2 regions of the Buttiauxella noackiae genome follow, and region 1 is predicted to be linked to the other one. Evidence: predicted binding sites of a transcription regulator. Region 1 holds the regulator's gene; the other holds the start of a gene.
What was found. The regulator Fur, encoded in region 1, represses iron uptake genes when iron is present. The targets are predictions, from matches to a motif close to ATAATAATGAGAACNACTATCAA.
Positions count from the first base shown of each region.

Region 1 (8,308 bases):
TCTTTACCCACGTAGCACGGCCCGGTAATGCCATTTTTTGCACGATCTTCTGCAATCGCCTGAGCAATTGCCAGAATGTGAGGCTCGTTGAAGTTGTGACGTGCCGCACTACCACGGTGACCGGATGTACCGAACTTCACCGCGTGTTCGCTATTCCCCACTTCAGGCTTCAGTACATAATACTGGGCCGTCAATTGGGCTACGTTAATCAAATCGCTCTGTTGTGCCGGTTGTCCTGCACGAGGGTGGTTAGCCATTGGCCTTTCCTTCTGACGCGAGGTGTTAAATTGTGCCGCAAACCTTTTCAATCAATTCCGCCGGGAACTGCATTGATTGCATGATGTGTTCGATCATGCTGCATTTACGACCAGTATTGGTGTTAGTTATAACCCAGTATGGCGTTCCTGGAACATGCTTAGGCTTGGTCTGGTTTCCATTTTGCAGCAACGTCTGTTCATTACCTGCAAAATAGACACGTGTACGACCATGCAACGATTCAGTCGCTTCACCAAAAGCTTGAGCATCAAGTGTATAAAGAGTTGAAAGCACCATCATAAAACGGTTAACCGCTTTCTTTTGCTCCGCATATTCATCGGACAGCAGTAATTCACGAACCGCACGAACGCGATCGCGTGCTTTATTTACGGGTTTGGCTTCCGGAGCAGGTGTAGCAGCCGTTGCCGCCGTCTGACCGGTAGTTGCTGTTGTAGCTGGAGTTTGGCCGGCGGTAAATTTCAACATGCGCCGTAAAATATCGGACGCGCTTTCACCAATGTGCTGCGTGTGGCTGGCAATATAGCGATAGAGCTCGTCATCAACTTCAATTGTTTTCATCTTAATCCAGTGCGATATCTTTTCTGAATGCAAGTAATTGGGATTATAAGGACAAATCCCAACCTCGGGTAGCGCCAGGCTTTTGTCACACCACAAAGTCAGACTAAACTGGAAATTTGCGGCACTAAGGCTGAATGCCGTTATGATACCCTAACCACACGAAGTAAAAAAAAAGAACTTTGCCATGAAATTGAATGCTCGCCTGCAAACTGCACAACAATCGACTAGTAATTCCCCCATCGTCCTTATTCACGGTCTTTTTGGTAGCCTTGATAACCTGGGCGTGCTGGCCCGTGACCTTGGGCAGGATCATACGTTGCTGCAAATCGATCTTCGCAACCACGGTTTATCACCACGAAGCGCTGAGATGAACTACCCAGCAATGGCGCAGGATGTGGTCGAAACGCTCGATGAATTTGGCTTTGAGAAAGCGATTATTATTGGCCATTCAATGGGCGGCAAAGTGGCGATGGCACTGACTGCCATTGCCCCTGAACGTATTGATAAATTAGTGCTGATTGATATCGCGCCAGTGGATTATCAGGTTCGTCGCCATGATGAGATTTTCGCAGCGATTAATGCGGTTAGCGCATCTGATGTTAAAACTCGCCAGCAGGCCGCGACCGTGATGCGCGAGCATCTTGATGAAGAAGGTGTCATTCAGTTCTTACTGAAATCCTTTGCCGATGGCGAATGGAAATTCAATGTGCCGGTGCTGTGGGAGCAATATGAGCATATTGTCGGCTGGGAAAACATTCCCGCATGGAACGAACCGGCGCTATTTATTCGCGGCGGCGCATCTCCTTATGTTGATGAATCACATCGTAGCCAACTGCTTTCCCAGTTTCCTCAGGCACGTGCTCATGTGGTTGCCGGTGCCGGACACTGGGTTCACGCAGAAAAACCTGATGCTGTTTTGCGCGCAATCCATCGTTTTATCGACACAACAACGACAAACTGATTAAAAACAAACCGACTGGCCGCAAGATGTGGCTAACGCGTTGGCGCGCAAGCCATGCTGATGTATGATTGCGCGCTAAAATGCGCCAGAGCACCCCGCTCCGTGCCACCTGAATTCCCTGTCAGTAGTCTAATCATGGCAAAAGAACAAACGGACCGTACTACATTAGATCTGTTCGCGGACGAGCGTCGCCCGGGGCGACCAAAAACCAATCCGCTAACGCGTGATGAGCAATTGCGTATCAATAAACGCAACCAACTCAAGCGCGATAAAGTACGCGGCCTGAAGCGAGTGGAGCTAAAGCTCAATAACGATGCGGTAGATGCTCTCAATCAGTTGGCTGAAGCGCGCAATATCAGTCGTAGTGAATTGATTGAAGAGATGCTGCTCGAACAACTGAAGCAACATCTCAGTTAGTTTTAATGCTGCTTCCCTGTTAGATTTTGCAGACTGTGCACTACGGGGTCATAGCAGTTTCCGCACTGTGATGTGTTCTGCTATGATTGCCCTATCTGTGGCTAAATAGCAGCCACCATACCATTAAGTATCAAGAGGTTATTTTACTCATGGCAATCGTAGGCATTTTTTTCGGCAGCGACACCGGTAACACCGAAAATATCGCGAAAATGATTCAAAAACAGCTCGGTAAGGATGTTGCTGAGGTGCATGACATTGCTAAGAGCAGCAAAGAAGACCTGGAAGGCTTCGACATTCTGCTTCTCGGCATTCCAACGTGGTACTACGGCGAAGCGCAGTGCGACTGGGATGATTTCTTCCCAACTCTGGAAGAAGTTGATTTCAATGGCAAACTGGTTGCCCTGTTCGGCTGTGGTGACCAGGAAGACTATGCAGAATACTTCTGTGACGCATTAGGTACTATCCGTGACATCATTGAGCCGCGTGGTGCAGCTATCGTCGGTCACTGGCCAACGGCGGGTTATCATTTCGAAGCGTCTAAAGGTCTTGCAGACGACGACCACTTTGTTGGGCTGGCAATTGACGAAGACCGTCAACCTGAACTTACTGCTGAACGTGTTCAGAAGTGGGTTAAACAAGTTTCTGAAGAACTAAACCTGGCTGATATCATCAACGCCTGATTCCAGATGCGGCACAACTATTAGGTTGCGCCGCATTGATAGTTATTTCCGATTAAAATAATTGCTACAAATTTTTAACTTTCCAGTTTGTCCCTGTACAATGAACTCCTGACAAAATAGCTAACAAGGCAATCAAATCGCGACTCAACCGCCATTTCTTAGCTTGATTATGCATAATACTTGCGGTTCCCATTTAGAAGTGGCAGTTCTATAATGAGACGCATTCATCTTAACGCTCACCCTGAGTCCGAGCGAATCGTTAAGCAACAGGACAATTTCCGCATGACTGACAATAATACCGCATTAAAGAAGGCCGGCCTGAAAGTCACGCTTCCGCGATTAAAAATCCTTGAAGTGTTGCAGGGGCCGGTGAACCATCACGTCAGTGCGGAAGACTTATATAAACGTCTGATTGATATGGGCGAAGAGATTGGTCTCGCCACAGTTTATCGTGTATTAAACCAGTTTGATGATGCAGGCATTGTGACTCGTCATAACTTCGAAGGCGGCAAATCCGTATTCGAACTGACGCAACAGCATCACCATGACCACCTGATTTGCCTGGACTGCGGCAAAGTTATTGAATTCAGTGATGATTCAATCGAAGCCCGCCAGCGCGAAATCGCATCACGTCATGGTATTCGTCTGACTAACCACAGCCTGTACCTGTACGGTCATTGCGCTGAAGGTGATTGCCGTACCGACGAAAACGCGCACGAAATCAGCGAAAAGTAATCTGCATAGCCTGACATCCCTGACCCGGATGTCACCTATAAAAAAACCGGTGAGACAATTCACCGGTTTTTTTATTGCTCAAATACGGTAACTATTTGTTGTTTGCGCGGATTTCCTGCCAGATTTTATCGCATTTAGCTTTAACAGCCTGGTCATTACCCGTTTGTGTTGCCTGAATGCAGTTCTGGTAATCCAGTGTGCGAACGGTTTCTTTCTTCGCAAACTCTTGATGCTCTTTTTCCTGACCCAGTACATTCAGCACGCTTTGGCAGGCCTGGATTTTATCAGGGTTACCTTCTGCAGTGTTAATGCAGGCACTATATGCTTGTTTCAGCTTTGAATCTTCCGGAGCAGTTTTAGGTTGTTGCTGTGCACATGCACTCAAACCTAACGCCATCACCACAGTCAGAATGATTTTTTTCATGCTTGATATCCTTAAAAAAACCGGGCGTTTTCACGCCCGGATTCGAATCAGAAGATGGTGAACGGTGCGATGACGATGAATTTCACGTCGCGCTCATCCTGGAAGATGTTGCCGTAACCACCGCCCCAGCTTGGGATGTCTGAATGGTTGTCATACTGAGTGAAGTGCAGTTTGAACAGAGTACCTTTCGCACGGCCATCCTGAACGGTATACAATGCATCAAGGCTGTAGGCAGATTCTTTCAGGCGATTATCAGCATCGTAGTAACCGTCAGTGGTTGGTTTAGAGCTTGGTTTTGCATCCCATGCGTACACATAAGAAGCACCCACTGCCCAACCTGCCAGATTCCAGTTGCTCAGGTCATACATCGCGCCAGCAAATACTGCTTTTTCACCGTTGGCGTTGAAGTCAGAGCGGTTATCCCACCACACATCAAGACGACCGTTTGAAGATGCATAAGTTGGGGTCATACGCTGCAGGAAGTAACCTTGTTGGCCATCGGCTTTAACAATAGTTCCTTCAAGACGCAAATCAACCTGGCCCACGCGGTATCCGAGAGTCAGAGCTTGTAACCATGCTGTGCCGTCGTACAGATCGTTAACGCTGCCATCAGAAACTTTGTCACGCGTGCCGTAGAACTGGTAGCTGGTTGTTAACGGGCTGCCGGCGATATCAAATTTGTAGCTTGCTTTGGTGAAGTACTGATCAACGTAGCCTTCAGCCTGCCCAAATGCCGCTTCGAGAATGAAATCATTTTTGAAGTCATACTTCGCGCCAAGAGAGTGTAAATATTCAACTTTGGTGTTTTTGTCGTTCTGATAGAACTTGTCCATTTCCAGGTGCCATGGAGCTTTGTACTCGTTGGTCCACATGTAGGAGAAGCTCAACGCACCAGAATCGCCGTAGTCAAAGTTTGCACCGGCTTCAGCACCCTGATAAGTACCAGGCATGAAGCTCCAGTGCGGTGCGAGCAAGGTTTGCCCGGTTGGCTGAATGTAACCGCCACGCGCCCAAACTGGACCGTATTTAAATTTAGCTGCTGCTTTATAGAGGCTAATACCGCTTTTATCACCTGAATAATCTTCGTCGTAAGCTTTGTTTACAGAGGAAAATGCGATTTCGTTCGGGTGACCGCTGTCGCCGTTTTCTGCCATTTCGATAGCAGTAAAGGCCGCGATATCGAGACCGAACATGTCAGCGGCGAAACCAGACTGGAAGTCCAGGTTGGCGTTCCAGGTAGAGTGCGCAAGGTTAGTTTCATATTTGTCAGTCGTAACATCTTTACGGTCACGCTCACGTTGCCAGTAATAAACACCACCGGTCAGAGTCGAGTCATCAATAAAACCTGCGGCACTTGCCTGAGGGATGACTACCAGTCCTGAAAGAGCCGTGACACCTGCAATTGCAAGCGCCAGTGCACTACGTTTGCCACTAAACGTACGCATATATTATTCCTCTTTGACGTATCAATAATCGCCGGACGTTAAAAGACGCCTTATGGCGAAAAAAAGTAAAAATGCCTAACGGCTAAAGCGGTTATGAATATTTGCCCGCATTACTGCTGCCCTTAAGACTATTTTTCGCGACGCGAATTATCAATGACTTTGTAAGAGTTCATTCCGATATTATGACAGAGAGCACATAATTTATGAGTATTTGTAACAAACAACGACACTAGGATTTTATCTTGATAATTAAGTTTTATAAAATACAAAGCTCTATATGAGAGCGCTCACATTATAAAAAGAAGAGTTTTTAATGTTCCGAGGTTGACCATAAAAAGTAGACAGTAAGAAGTGTAAATAACATTAATTCGCAACGCGAATGTGAAGATATTTTTAAGCAAATGATTATAAAGCGAAAAAAAACGCCGCAATTTGCGGCGTTTTTGTCAGATATTGACTTAGGGAAAAGGAACTACTCGCCCATTTTCGCCCAGGTATCACGCAAGCCAACGGTACGGTTAAATACCAGTTTGTCAGCAGTTGCATAACGGCTATCCAGGCAGAAATAACCTTCGCGCTCGAACTGGTACGCTTTGCCTTTTTCGGCATTTTGCAGACTTGGCTCAACGAAACCTTGCTTGATCACCAGAGATTCCGGGTTAATCGTCGCCAGGAAGTCTTCCGCAGCGCCCGGGTTGGCAACGCTGAACAGACGGTCGTAAAGGCGAATTTCAACCGGCAGTGCATGCTCTGCGCTTACCCAGTGGATAACGCCTTTCACTTTGCGGCCATCAGCCGGGTCTTTGCTTAATGTGTCCGGATCGTAGGAGCAGTGCAGCACGGTGATGTTCCCTGCTTCATCTTTCTCAACGCGATCGGCTTTAATCACATATGCATTGCGCAGGCGCACTTCTTTGCCCAGCACCAGACGCTTGTACTGTTTGTTGGCTTCTTCACGGAAGTCAGCACGATCGATGTAGATCTCACGGCTAAACGGTACCTGGCGGCTGCCCATTTCAGGCTTATTCGGATGATTAGGCATAGTCACCATTTCAACTTCACCTTGCGGGAAGTTTTCGATGATCACTTTCACCGGATCGAGAACAGCCATCGCGCGCGGTGCGTTCTCGTTCAGGTCATCACGGATACAAGATTCCAGAGACGCCATTTCAACGGTATTGTCTTGCTTAGTCACACCAATACGCTTACAGAACTCACGAATTGAAGCGGCCGTATAACCACGGCGACGCAGACCAGAAATAGTCGGCATACGTGGGTCATCCCAACCTTCTACAACCTTCTCTGTCACCAGCAGGTTCAGCTTGCGCTTAGACATGATGGAGTATTCAAGATTCAGGCGAGAAAACTCGTACTGACGCGGATGCGCAGGAATAGTGATGTTATCCAACACCCAATCGTACAGACGACGGTTGTCCTGGAACTCCAGCGTACACAGAGAGTGCGTAATGCCTTCTAACGCATCGGAAATGCAGTGGGTGAAGTCGTACATCGGGTAGATGCACCACTTGTTGCCGGTCTGGTGGTGCTCGGCAAATTTAATACGATAAATAACCGGATCACGCATTACGATGAACGGTGATGCCATGTCAATTTTCGCACGCAGGCACGCAGTCCCTTCTGCAAACTCGCCGTTACGCATCTTCTCGAACAGCGCAAGGTTCTCTTCAACCGTACGGTCGCGATATGGGCTGTTTTTCCCAGGCGAGGTCAATGAGCCGCGATATTCACGGATCTGCTCTGGAGTCAGTTCATCAACATACGCCAGACCTTTATTGATAAGTTCAACGGCATAGTTAAACAACTGATCAAAATAGTCGGAAGAGTAACGCACGTTGCCTGACCAATGAAAACCAAGCCATTCAACGTCGTGCTTAATGGAATCTACGAATTCGATGTCTTCTTTTGCTGGATTGGTGTCATCGAAACGCAGGTTGCATTGCCCTTGATAATCTTGCGCGATACCAAAGTTCAGGCAGATGGATTTTGCATGACCGATATGCAGATAACCATTTGGCTCTGGTGGAAAACGGGTGCAAATACTGTCGTGCTTACCATTGGCCAAATCTTCATCAATAATCTGGCGAATAAAGTTAGTTGGGCGGACTTCTGCCTCACTCATCGCGGGTTCCTCTATGCAAAAACTTTAGTTATCCGCACATGATCTTATAAGCAAGCGTCGGAAACAACCTTTAGTTGCATAAATAAGGATATCGGGGAGGAGTGACAGATGGGTATAAAAAAGCGGCTGGAGAAAAAACTCTCCAGCCGCTAAAGGCACAATCTATGACTCAGGAGCGATTATTTGCCTTTAATTTCGTACAGAGGTGTTTGCCCTGCAACAACAGAACCTTGCGCCTGGAGTACCAGACCGCTGTAGTCGTCGATGTTGCTACAAACTACTGGACTAATCATGGAGCGGGCGTTCGCATTCAGGAAATCAAGATCCATTTCCAGAATCGGCTGGCCTGCGACCACTTCAGCACCCTCTTCTACCAGACGAGTAAAGCCCTGGCCGTTCAATGCAACAGTATCAATGCCCATATGGACAACGATCTCAGCACCTTTCTCGGTTTCCAGACAGAACGCATGGTTGGTATTAAAGATTTTTACGATAGTACCGGCAGCTGGCGCGACAACTGTTTTTCCAGTTGGCTTAACAGCAACACCATCACCAACTGCTTTGCTGGCGAAGGCTTCATCAGGAACCTGATCCAGCGCAACCACGTCACCTGTTACTGGTGAAACCAGAGCTGCAATGGTTACAGCATTTGGAACTGCTTGTGGTTTTGCA
Region 1 covers NZ_JPRU01000001.1:1,560,776-1,569,083, forward strand. The annotation lists gene pgm (phosphoglucomutase (alpha-D-glucose-1,6-bisphosphate-dependent)) at 1-257, opposite strand, end outside; gene seqA (replication initiation negative regulator SeqA) at 283-834, opposite strand; gene ybfF (esterase) at 1,019-1,795, shown strand; gene ybfE (LexA regulated protein) at 1,931-2,212, shown strand; gene fldA (flavodoxin FldA) at 2,362-2,892, shown strand; gene fur (ferric iron uptake transcriptional regulator) at 3,175-3,627, shown strand; gene chiQ (ChiQ/YbfN family lipoprotein) at 3,719-4,051, opposite strand; gene chiP (chitoporin ChiP) at 4,099-5,496, opposite strand; gene glnS (glutamine--tRNA ligase) at 5,969-7,636, opposite strand; gene nagE (N-acetylglucosamine-specific PTS transporter subunit IIBC) at 7,816-8,308, opposite strand, start outside.

Region 2 (8,308 bases), on a different contig from region 1:
AATCATATTGATATGCGGATGGTTCTGCGCAAGCCACGCTTTCAAACTGGTCGCCTTGGCTGAACGCGGCGAGCTATTGAAGCCGTGTAAGTAAAGTAGCGTTGACATCAATACCCTTCTGACGCGGTATCTGGGTTAAACACCGCACCTTTCAAGCGACAAACCTCAGTAGTCACCCCACCGTTTGGATGAAGTTCCAGCCAGCGCCAACCGGGCTCGATGGTATCGAGGGTGAAGTTAGAGCAGTGAGGTTTGAATTGCACGCAAGTAGAAGGTGTTGCCAGCATGCGCCGGCCATTCCAGTCGAGATCTAACTCCTGATGAATATGCCCACACACCAGAGTTTTCACTTTTGGGAATTTTTGCAGCACGTTATCAAGCTCGGCGGCATTGCGCAGGCTATGTTGATCCAGCCAACTACAGCCCGCAGGGACAGGGTGATGATGCAACAACAATAGAGTATGGCGTTCAGGTGCACCGGCGAGCTTGCGCTCGAGCCAGTCGAGCTGATAGTCGCTCAATTCACCATGTGGGACACCAAACACCTGGCTGTCCAGCAACAAAATCTGCCAGCTATCGCCTAAGAAAACTTGTTTCGCCGGGGAAATACCGGCTTCCAGCAACGAGCTAAACATCGCCGGTTGGAAATCGTGATTACCGGGAAGCCAAACGCAGGGCGCAGGAATCTCCGCTATGCCTTCAACAAAGTGTTGGTAGGCTTGCGCACTATGATCCTGGGCTAAATCCCCAGTTGCAACGATAAGGTCGTAATGACGCTGCTCAGCGAGGATGGCGTCAATAACAGCCTGATAACTCATCCAGGTATTGATACCAAGCAGCGTTTCGTTCTTTCCAGAGAACAGGTGGGTATCTGTAATTTGCAAGATCCTGATCTGGCCCCCACCGGCCACAGGAAGATTTAACAGGCTTTCCAAATGGTGTCCTTAGGTTTCACCCTCACTAACAAACCGGAACCGCCATCGCTCCATGCGCCAAACAATAACGCAGCCAATCGGCTAGAAACTGGTTAATTTGATGCTTTTCGTCGCGTTGATGCAACTTTTTATTAGGATAATCATAACGCGCTTTGAAGCGAAAGATCTGCTGACTTGAACACACTTCCGCGACCATCGCGTCATGATATAGCCTGACCGACATCGATGGTAGGCTCCAGTAGCTCACAGTTGGGGCCGTTTGTTCGATTTGCACAAGAGTTGTATAGCGTGTCGACTCAAGGATAGTGAGTCGATATTGGGCGCTACTGACCTGATAAGTGACTTTTTCACCTACCTCATCATTACGAGGAAGCAGGCGTCGTAGTTGTGCAAAATTGGTTTCGCACAGGCGCATCATTTCCGGGAAGTCAGGTGTGTAGCGCTTCATGTTTAGTTGTTCCACTCGGCTCTTAATTTCTCATGATGCAATTGCAGCCAAAGCAGTGCGATGACTGAAGCTGCGTTGTCGATTTTCCCTTCTTCTACTAACTGATAAGCCTGTTCCCGGCTCACGACATGAACACGAATATCTTCATTTTCATCTGCCAGACCATGTATGCCCGTAGCCAAAGTTGCGTCCACTTCCCCAACAAGGATAGATAAACGCTCACTAGTTCCGCCGGGGCTTGCCAGGTAGTTAATGACCGGTTTAGTCCGACCGACAACCACTCCAGCCTCTTCAACTGCTTCGCGGCGAGCAACGTCTTCGACGCTTTCACCTTCTTCAATCATTCCTGCAACCAGTTCGAGCAGCCACGGGCTCTCGCTTGTGTCATAGGCAGCAATCCGAATCTGCTCTATCAATACAACTTCGTCTCGCACAGGGTCATAGGGTAGCAGTACTGCGGCGTGCCCGCGTTCTAAAATTTCACGCCGAACTTCACCACTCATTTCGCCATTAAACAGGCGATGGCGGAAGCGATAAAGATCTAGCGAAAAAAAACCGCTATAAAGCGTTTCCCGTGCAATAATTTCAACATCGTTTTTACCTAACGTGACAAGTTGATCTTTTTGCTTAGTCATAGTGGTTTCCTGATATTTTTATGGTCATGAAATGTGCTAATACAAGTCTGTACGACTGCCGTTTCATTTCCTATGTGGTAGATTGATGAAAATTAAGGGCAGATGGCACATTACGCCAAGCTTCCCAGCTGGCAGACTCTGCTAGAATCGGCGATCATTTTCGGCTCTTGTCAGCGCTAACAAACAATTTCTGCTTCACAACAAGGAATGCAAATGAAGAAACTGCTCCCAATTCTTATCGGTCTGAGCCTAACGGGTTTCAGTGCCATGAGCCAGGCAGAAAACCTGATGCAGGTTTATCAGCAGGCACGTTTAAGCAACCCGGACTTGCGAAAATCCGCTGCTGACCGTGATGCCGCATTCGAAAAAATCAACGAAGCACGCAGCCCATTACTACCGCAGCTAGGCCTTGGTGCTGATTATGGATACAGCAATGGCTTCCGTGACTCGAATGGCATCGACTCCACTACGACCAGTGCCTCTTTGCAATTAACACAAACCATTTTTGATATGTCGAAATGGCGTGCGCTCACACTGCAAGAGAAATCTGCCGGTATACAAGATGTTACTTATCAGACCGACCAGCAAACACTGATCCTGAATACTGCTACTGCCTATTTCAACGTGTTGAGTGCCATTGACGCACTCTCCTACACAGAAGCACAGAAACAGGCTATTTATCGCCAGTTAGATCAAACTACTCAGCGCTTTAACGTTGGTTTGGTTGCAATCACAGACGTACAGAACGCCCGAGCACAATACGATAACGTATTAGCGAACGAAGTGACTGCACGGAATAATCTGGATAACGCGGTAGAAACGTTACGCCAGGTCACCGGTAACTACTATCCGTCTCTGGCTTCGCTGAATGTTGATGGCTTCAAAACCAACAAACCTGATGCAGTAAATAATCTGCTGAAAGAGGCTGAAAAGCGTAACCTGGCATTGTTACAGGCACGTCTGTCGCAGGACCTGGCGCGCGAGCAAATTCGTTACGCTGAAACGGGCCATATGCCAACTGTAGGTTTAACCGCTTCTACCGGTGTTTCTGACACTAATTACAGCGGCTCTAAAACCACCAGCCAGGCGTACGATGACCAGGGTGTAGGCCAGAATAAAATCGGTCTGAACTTCTCCCTGCCATTGTATAGCGGCGGTTCTGTAACCTCTCAGGTGAAACAAGCGCAATACAACTTTGTTGGCGCAAGTGAGCAACTGGAAAGCGCACATCGTAGCGTGGTGCAAACGGTGCGTTCTTCGTTTAACAACGTTAACGCCTCTATCAGTACCATCAACGCTTATAAACAAGCGGTTGTCTCTGCCCAAAGCTCTTTAGATGCAATGGAAGCAGGTTATTCCGTGGGTACACGTACCATCGTTGATGTGTTAGATGCGACGACAACGCTGTATAACGCAAAACAACAGCTCTCTAGTGCTCGTTATAACTACCTGATCAACCAGCTGAATATTAAATCAGCTCTGGGTACACTTAACGAACAAGATCTGGTTGCGTTGAACGGCACATTAGGCAAACCAGTACCAACGACTGCCGAAAGCGTCGCGCCAGAAACGCCAGACCAGAATGCCCGCGCAGATGGTTACTCAGCTGATACAGCCGCAACCACTAAGACGGAAACACCTGCACAAGCCACTCCAGTCTCAGCAACAAACAAAAAATCAGCTAACCCATTCGGTAACTGATTGGCTATTTCGGGGGCATGACAACATGCCCCCGTCACAACTTACGCATCCGAACGTAAGGCAAGGTAAAGATCTCCCTCCAAACAGTCGTCATCGCTTCAATTTCAACCATTCATCCCCTATTCTAAGCACCATGACCACTGGGCTCAGGACAGAATAATGAAACGGACAAAAATCATAAATCACGCATCGTTCCGCAAAAGCTGGAACGCACGCCATTTGACGCCGGTCGCACTGGCAGTTACCGCAGTATTTATGCTTGCCGGTTGCGAACAAAATGACGAAACAGTTTCCATGTATCAAAACGCGGATGAATGCTCGCAGGCCAACCCAGGCAAAAGTGCCGAATGTACGACTGCTTTTAACAATGCCTTGAAAGAAGCAGAACGTACCGCACCGAAATATGCTTCACGCGAAGAATGTATCGCTGAATTTGGTGAAGGCCAATGTCAGCAAGCTCCAGCACAGGCAAGCATGGCGGGTGAACAAGCTCAGGCTCAGCCACAACAAAGCGGCAGCTTCTGGATGCCGCTGATGGCAGGCTACATGATGGGCCGTCTGATGGGTGGCGGAGCAGGCTTTGCTCAGCAACCGCTGTTCACCTCGAAAAACCCAGCAAGCCCGGCTTATGGTAAATACGCCGATGCCACCGGTAAAAGCTACGGTGCAGCCACACCTGGTCGTACGGCTACAGTTCCGAAAACTGCTATGGCGCCAAAACCTGCAACTACCAGCACAGTAACTCGTGGCGGTTTCGGTGATTCAGTCGCCAAACAATCAACAATGCAGCGCAGCAACAGCGCAACGGGTTCTTCTCGCTCCATGGGTGGCTAAGAAATTATGGAAAGAATTGCGATTACTGAGCGCCCGGACTGGCGCGAAAAAGCCACAGAATATGGTTTTAACTTTCACACCATGTATGGCGAGCCGTACTGGTGTGAAGACGCATATTACAAGCTGACACTCCCTCAAGTTGAACGCCTGGAAGAAGTCACCGCTGAACTGCATCAGATGTGCCTGAAAGTTGTAGAAAAAGTTGTGGGCAGCGATGAGCTGCTGGCTAAGTTCCGCATTCCTAAGCACACCTGGGAATTTGTGCGTCAGTCCTGGCGCACGCAACAGCCATCTCTTTACTCACGCCTGGATATTGCGTGGGATGGCGCTGGTGAACCTAAGCTGCTGGAAAACAACGCCGACACGCCAACGTCTTTATACGAAGCGGCATTCTTCCAGTGGATCTGGCTGGAAGATCAGATCCAGGCCGGCAACCTGCCAGCCCAAAGCGATCAGTTCAACAGCCTGCAAGAAAAGATCATCGAGCGTTTTGCTGAATTAAAACAGCAGCACGGTTTCAATCTGGTGCATTTCGCATGCTGCCAGGACACAGTAGAAGATCGCGGTACTGTCCAGTATTTGCAAGATTGTGCAGCTGAAGCAGAAGTGGCGAGCGAATTCGTCTACATGGAAGAAATCGGCCTGGGCGAGAAAGGCCAGTTCACCGATTTGCAGGATCAGGTTATCAGTAACCTGTTCAAGCTCTATCCGTGGGAATTCATGCTGCGTGAAATGTTCTCCACCAAACTCGAAGACGCTGGCGTTCGCTGGCTGGAACCTGCCTGGAAGAGCATTATTTCCAACAAAGCATTGCTACCAATGCTGTGGGAAATGTTCCCGGATCATCCAAACTTACTGCCTGCTTATTTCGCCGAAGATAACTATCCGCCGATGAATAAGTACGTGGTGAAGCCAATCTTCTCTCGCGAAGGCGCGAATGTGAAGATCATCGAAAACGGCGAAGAAATTGCCCGTGTCGATGGCCCTTACGGTGAAGAAGGTATGATTGTGCAGGAGTTCTATCAGTTACCTAAATTTGGCGACAGTTATGTGTTGATCGGCAGTTGGCTTATCAACGATCAACCTGCAGGAATTGGTATTCGTGAGGATCGCGAGCTAATCACTCAGGATCTATCGCGCTTCTATCCGCATATATTTGTAGAATAAATACCGAAAGGCGCGAATTTCGCGCCTTTTTTATATCAGCATATGCAATTTGAATTATAACGTGTCAGCCGATTTGCACCGAAAGCATACTCAACGATCCCATCTCTATCCCGTCCGTTGGTAGAGTTATCGGCTCTTTACCATCCCACGCCCCCAATACATACAGTAATGGCAGGTAGTGATCCGGAGTTGGGTTAGATAACGATCCGCCTTCGTGCTGCAAGTAATTCACCAACGGGTGCTCGGCAACCGGCCCAGACCATGTGAGATTGTCTTTCACATATTGGTTAAACGACTCAGCCCATGGGTATGGCGTGTTTTCACCATGCCAGCGCGCAGTACGCAGGTTATGGACAACGTTGCCACTGGCAATCAGCATAATACCCTGGTCGCGTAACGTCGCCAGTTTACGGCCTATTTCAAAATGCCACTCGGCTGGTTTGGTACTATCGATACTGAGCTGCACCATTGGAATATCAGCATTCGGGTACATCTTTATAAGAACGCCCCAGGAGCCGTGATCAAACCCCCAGGCTTCTTTGTCTTGCATCACCGGAACGGGTGCCAGCAAATCGACCAACTGTTGTGCCAGCTCAGGGGAGCCCGGTGCGGGGTAATGAGTATCGTATAAGGCCTGTGGGAAGCCGCCGAAATCATGGATGGTTTTTGGCGTTTCCATTGCCGTAACACCCGTGCCTTTAGTGAACCAGTGCGCAGATACAACCACAATTGCTTTTGGACGCGGTAAGGTCTCTCCCAAATGGCGCCAGGCTTGGGTATATTGGTTATCTTCAAGCACGTTCATTGGGCTACCGTGTCCGAGGAACAGCGCAGGCATTCGTTGAGTTGTCATGGTAGTGTCCTTTAATCAGGTCATTCAGTTTATGAAAACTACAGTACGCGCTTTTACGCTATGAAGAACTCAGATAAGAATGATGAAGATCTTCAGGAAATTTGAATGTAAGCGATGTGTAAAGCTTCTCAACTGGCTCTCGATTTTTATCACATCGCCCATTAATATGAATGAGAATCATTATCAAAAGGAGTGATAAATGTCAGTACCCTTGATCCTGACCCTATTAGCAGGGGGAGCCACTTTCATTGGTGCTTTTCTTGGCGTCCTCGGCCAGAAACCATCAAACCGTGTGCTGGCATTTTCCCTCGGCTTTGCAGCGGGCATTATGCTGCTTATCTCTTTAATGGAGATGCTGCCAGCCGCACTTCATACCGAGGGAATGTCGCCGGTACTGGGTTATGGCATGTTTATGCTGGGTTTGCTGGGCTATTTCGCACTCGATCGCGCCCTGCCCCATGCGCATCCGCAAGACTTGATGGACAGCAAGCCGCAGCCGCGTAACTTACGCCGCACCGCATTGCTGCTAACGCTGGGTATTAGCCTACACAACTTCCCTGAAGGGGTGGCGACCTTTGTGACTGCCAGTAGTAACCTGGAATTAGGGATGGGGATTGCGCTCGCAGTAGCATTGCACAACATTCCTGAAGGTTTGGCCGTGGCAGGCCCGGTCTACGCGGCTACGGGTTCAAAACGCAAAGCTATCTTCTGGGCTGGGATTTCGGGACTTGCGGAAATTCTCGGTGGTGTATTGGCCTGGCTGATTTTAGGCCCGATGATTTCGCCAGTTTTAATGGCTGCAATTATGGCTGCCGTCGCAGGCATCATGGTGGCGTTGTCGGTTGACGAACTGATGCCGCTCGCTAAGGAAATCGACCCACATAACAATCCGAGTTATGGCGTTCTTTGCGGTATGGCAGTGATGGGGTTTAGCCTGACGTTGCTGCAAACTAATGGGATTGGATAATACTCGATATTGACTAGTCCTGATATACGTTGACAGTTTTCTGTCTGTAAAACGCCTGATGAACATCATCGGGCGTTTTGTATTTCAGGGCCAGGTGTGGCCGCTCATGGTTATAAATCGCCACGGATTCTTTTACCATTTCCCGGGCCTGCGCCAGGTCTGCAGGACGCGAGAGTAAAAACTCATTTTTCAGGATCCCGTTTATTCGCTCAGCCAGCGCATTCTGGTAGCAGTCATAACCATCGGTCATTGAACAGGTTATCCCGTTTTTCTCATGGACTGACTGATAAAGCACTGAACAGTATTGCAGTCCTCTGTCAGAGTGATGAACCAGGGRCYCCGTCGTTTTTCTTCGCCTCAGAGCCTGTCTGAACGCTTTTACCACATTTTCTGTCTGCAGGTTTTCCCCGACATGATAACCCATGATTTTTCTGGAGCAGGCATCTGTGACCAGACTCAGATAAGCTGTGCCACTGAGCAGTGGAAGGTACGTAATGTCGGCAACCCAGACCTGCTCTGGCTCAAGGGCGGTAACCTGTCCCGGGCCGGGTTTCAGCAAATTAGGATGCCGGTAAAAGCGATGGTGGCTGTTGGTGGTTTTGTGATACGCCCGTTTCACTGGCACCAGGAGCCGGTATTCATTCAGCAGGTTAAACAGACGGTCTCGTCCTATATTCAGCATGTTATCGGCCTGAGTGTTCAGCAGATAGTGCAGTTTACGCGTACCGATTCGCGGCTGACGACACCTGACGCGGGTAACAAACGCAA
Region 2 covers NZ_JPRU01000004.1:236,216-244,523, forward strand. The annotation lists gene yqiA (esterase YqiA) at 1-108, opposite strand, end outside; gene cpdA (3',5'-cyclic-AMP phosphodiesterase) at 108-935, opposite strand; gene IX31_RS18825 (DUF1249 family protein) at 961-1,383, opposite strand; gene nudF (ADP-ribose diphosphatase) at 1,386-2,018, opposite strand; gene tolC (outer membrane channel protein TolC) at 2,226-3,719, shown strand; gene IX31_RS18840 (DUF1190 family protein) at 3,879-4,553, shown strand; gene IX31_RS18845 (glutathionylspermidine synthase family protein) at 4,560-5,720, shown strand; gene ygiD (4,5-DOPA-extradiol-dioxygenase) at 5,785-6,573, opposite strand; gene zupT (zinc transporter ZupT) at 6,773-7,540, shown strand; one part of gene IX31_RS23025 (IS3 family transposase) at 7,554-8,308, opposite strand, start outside.
Region 2: zupT (zinc transporter ZupT) is a predicted target of Fur. The motif match lies at 6,738-6,760, and genes of this name have one in related genera.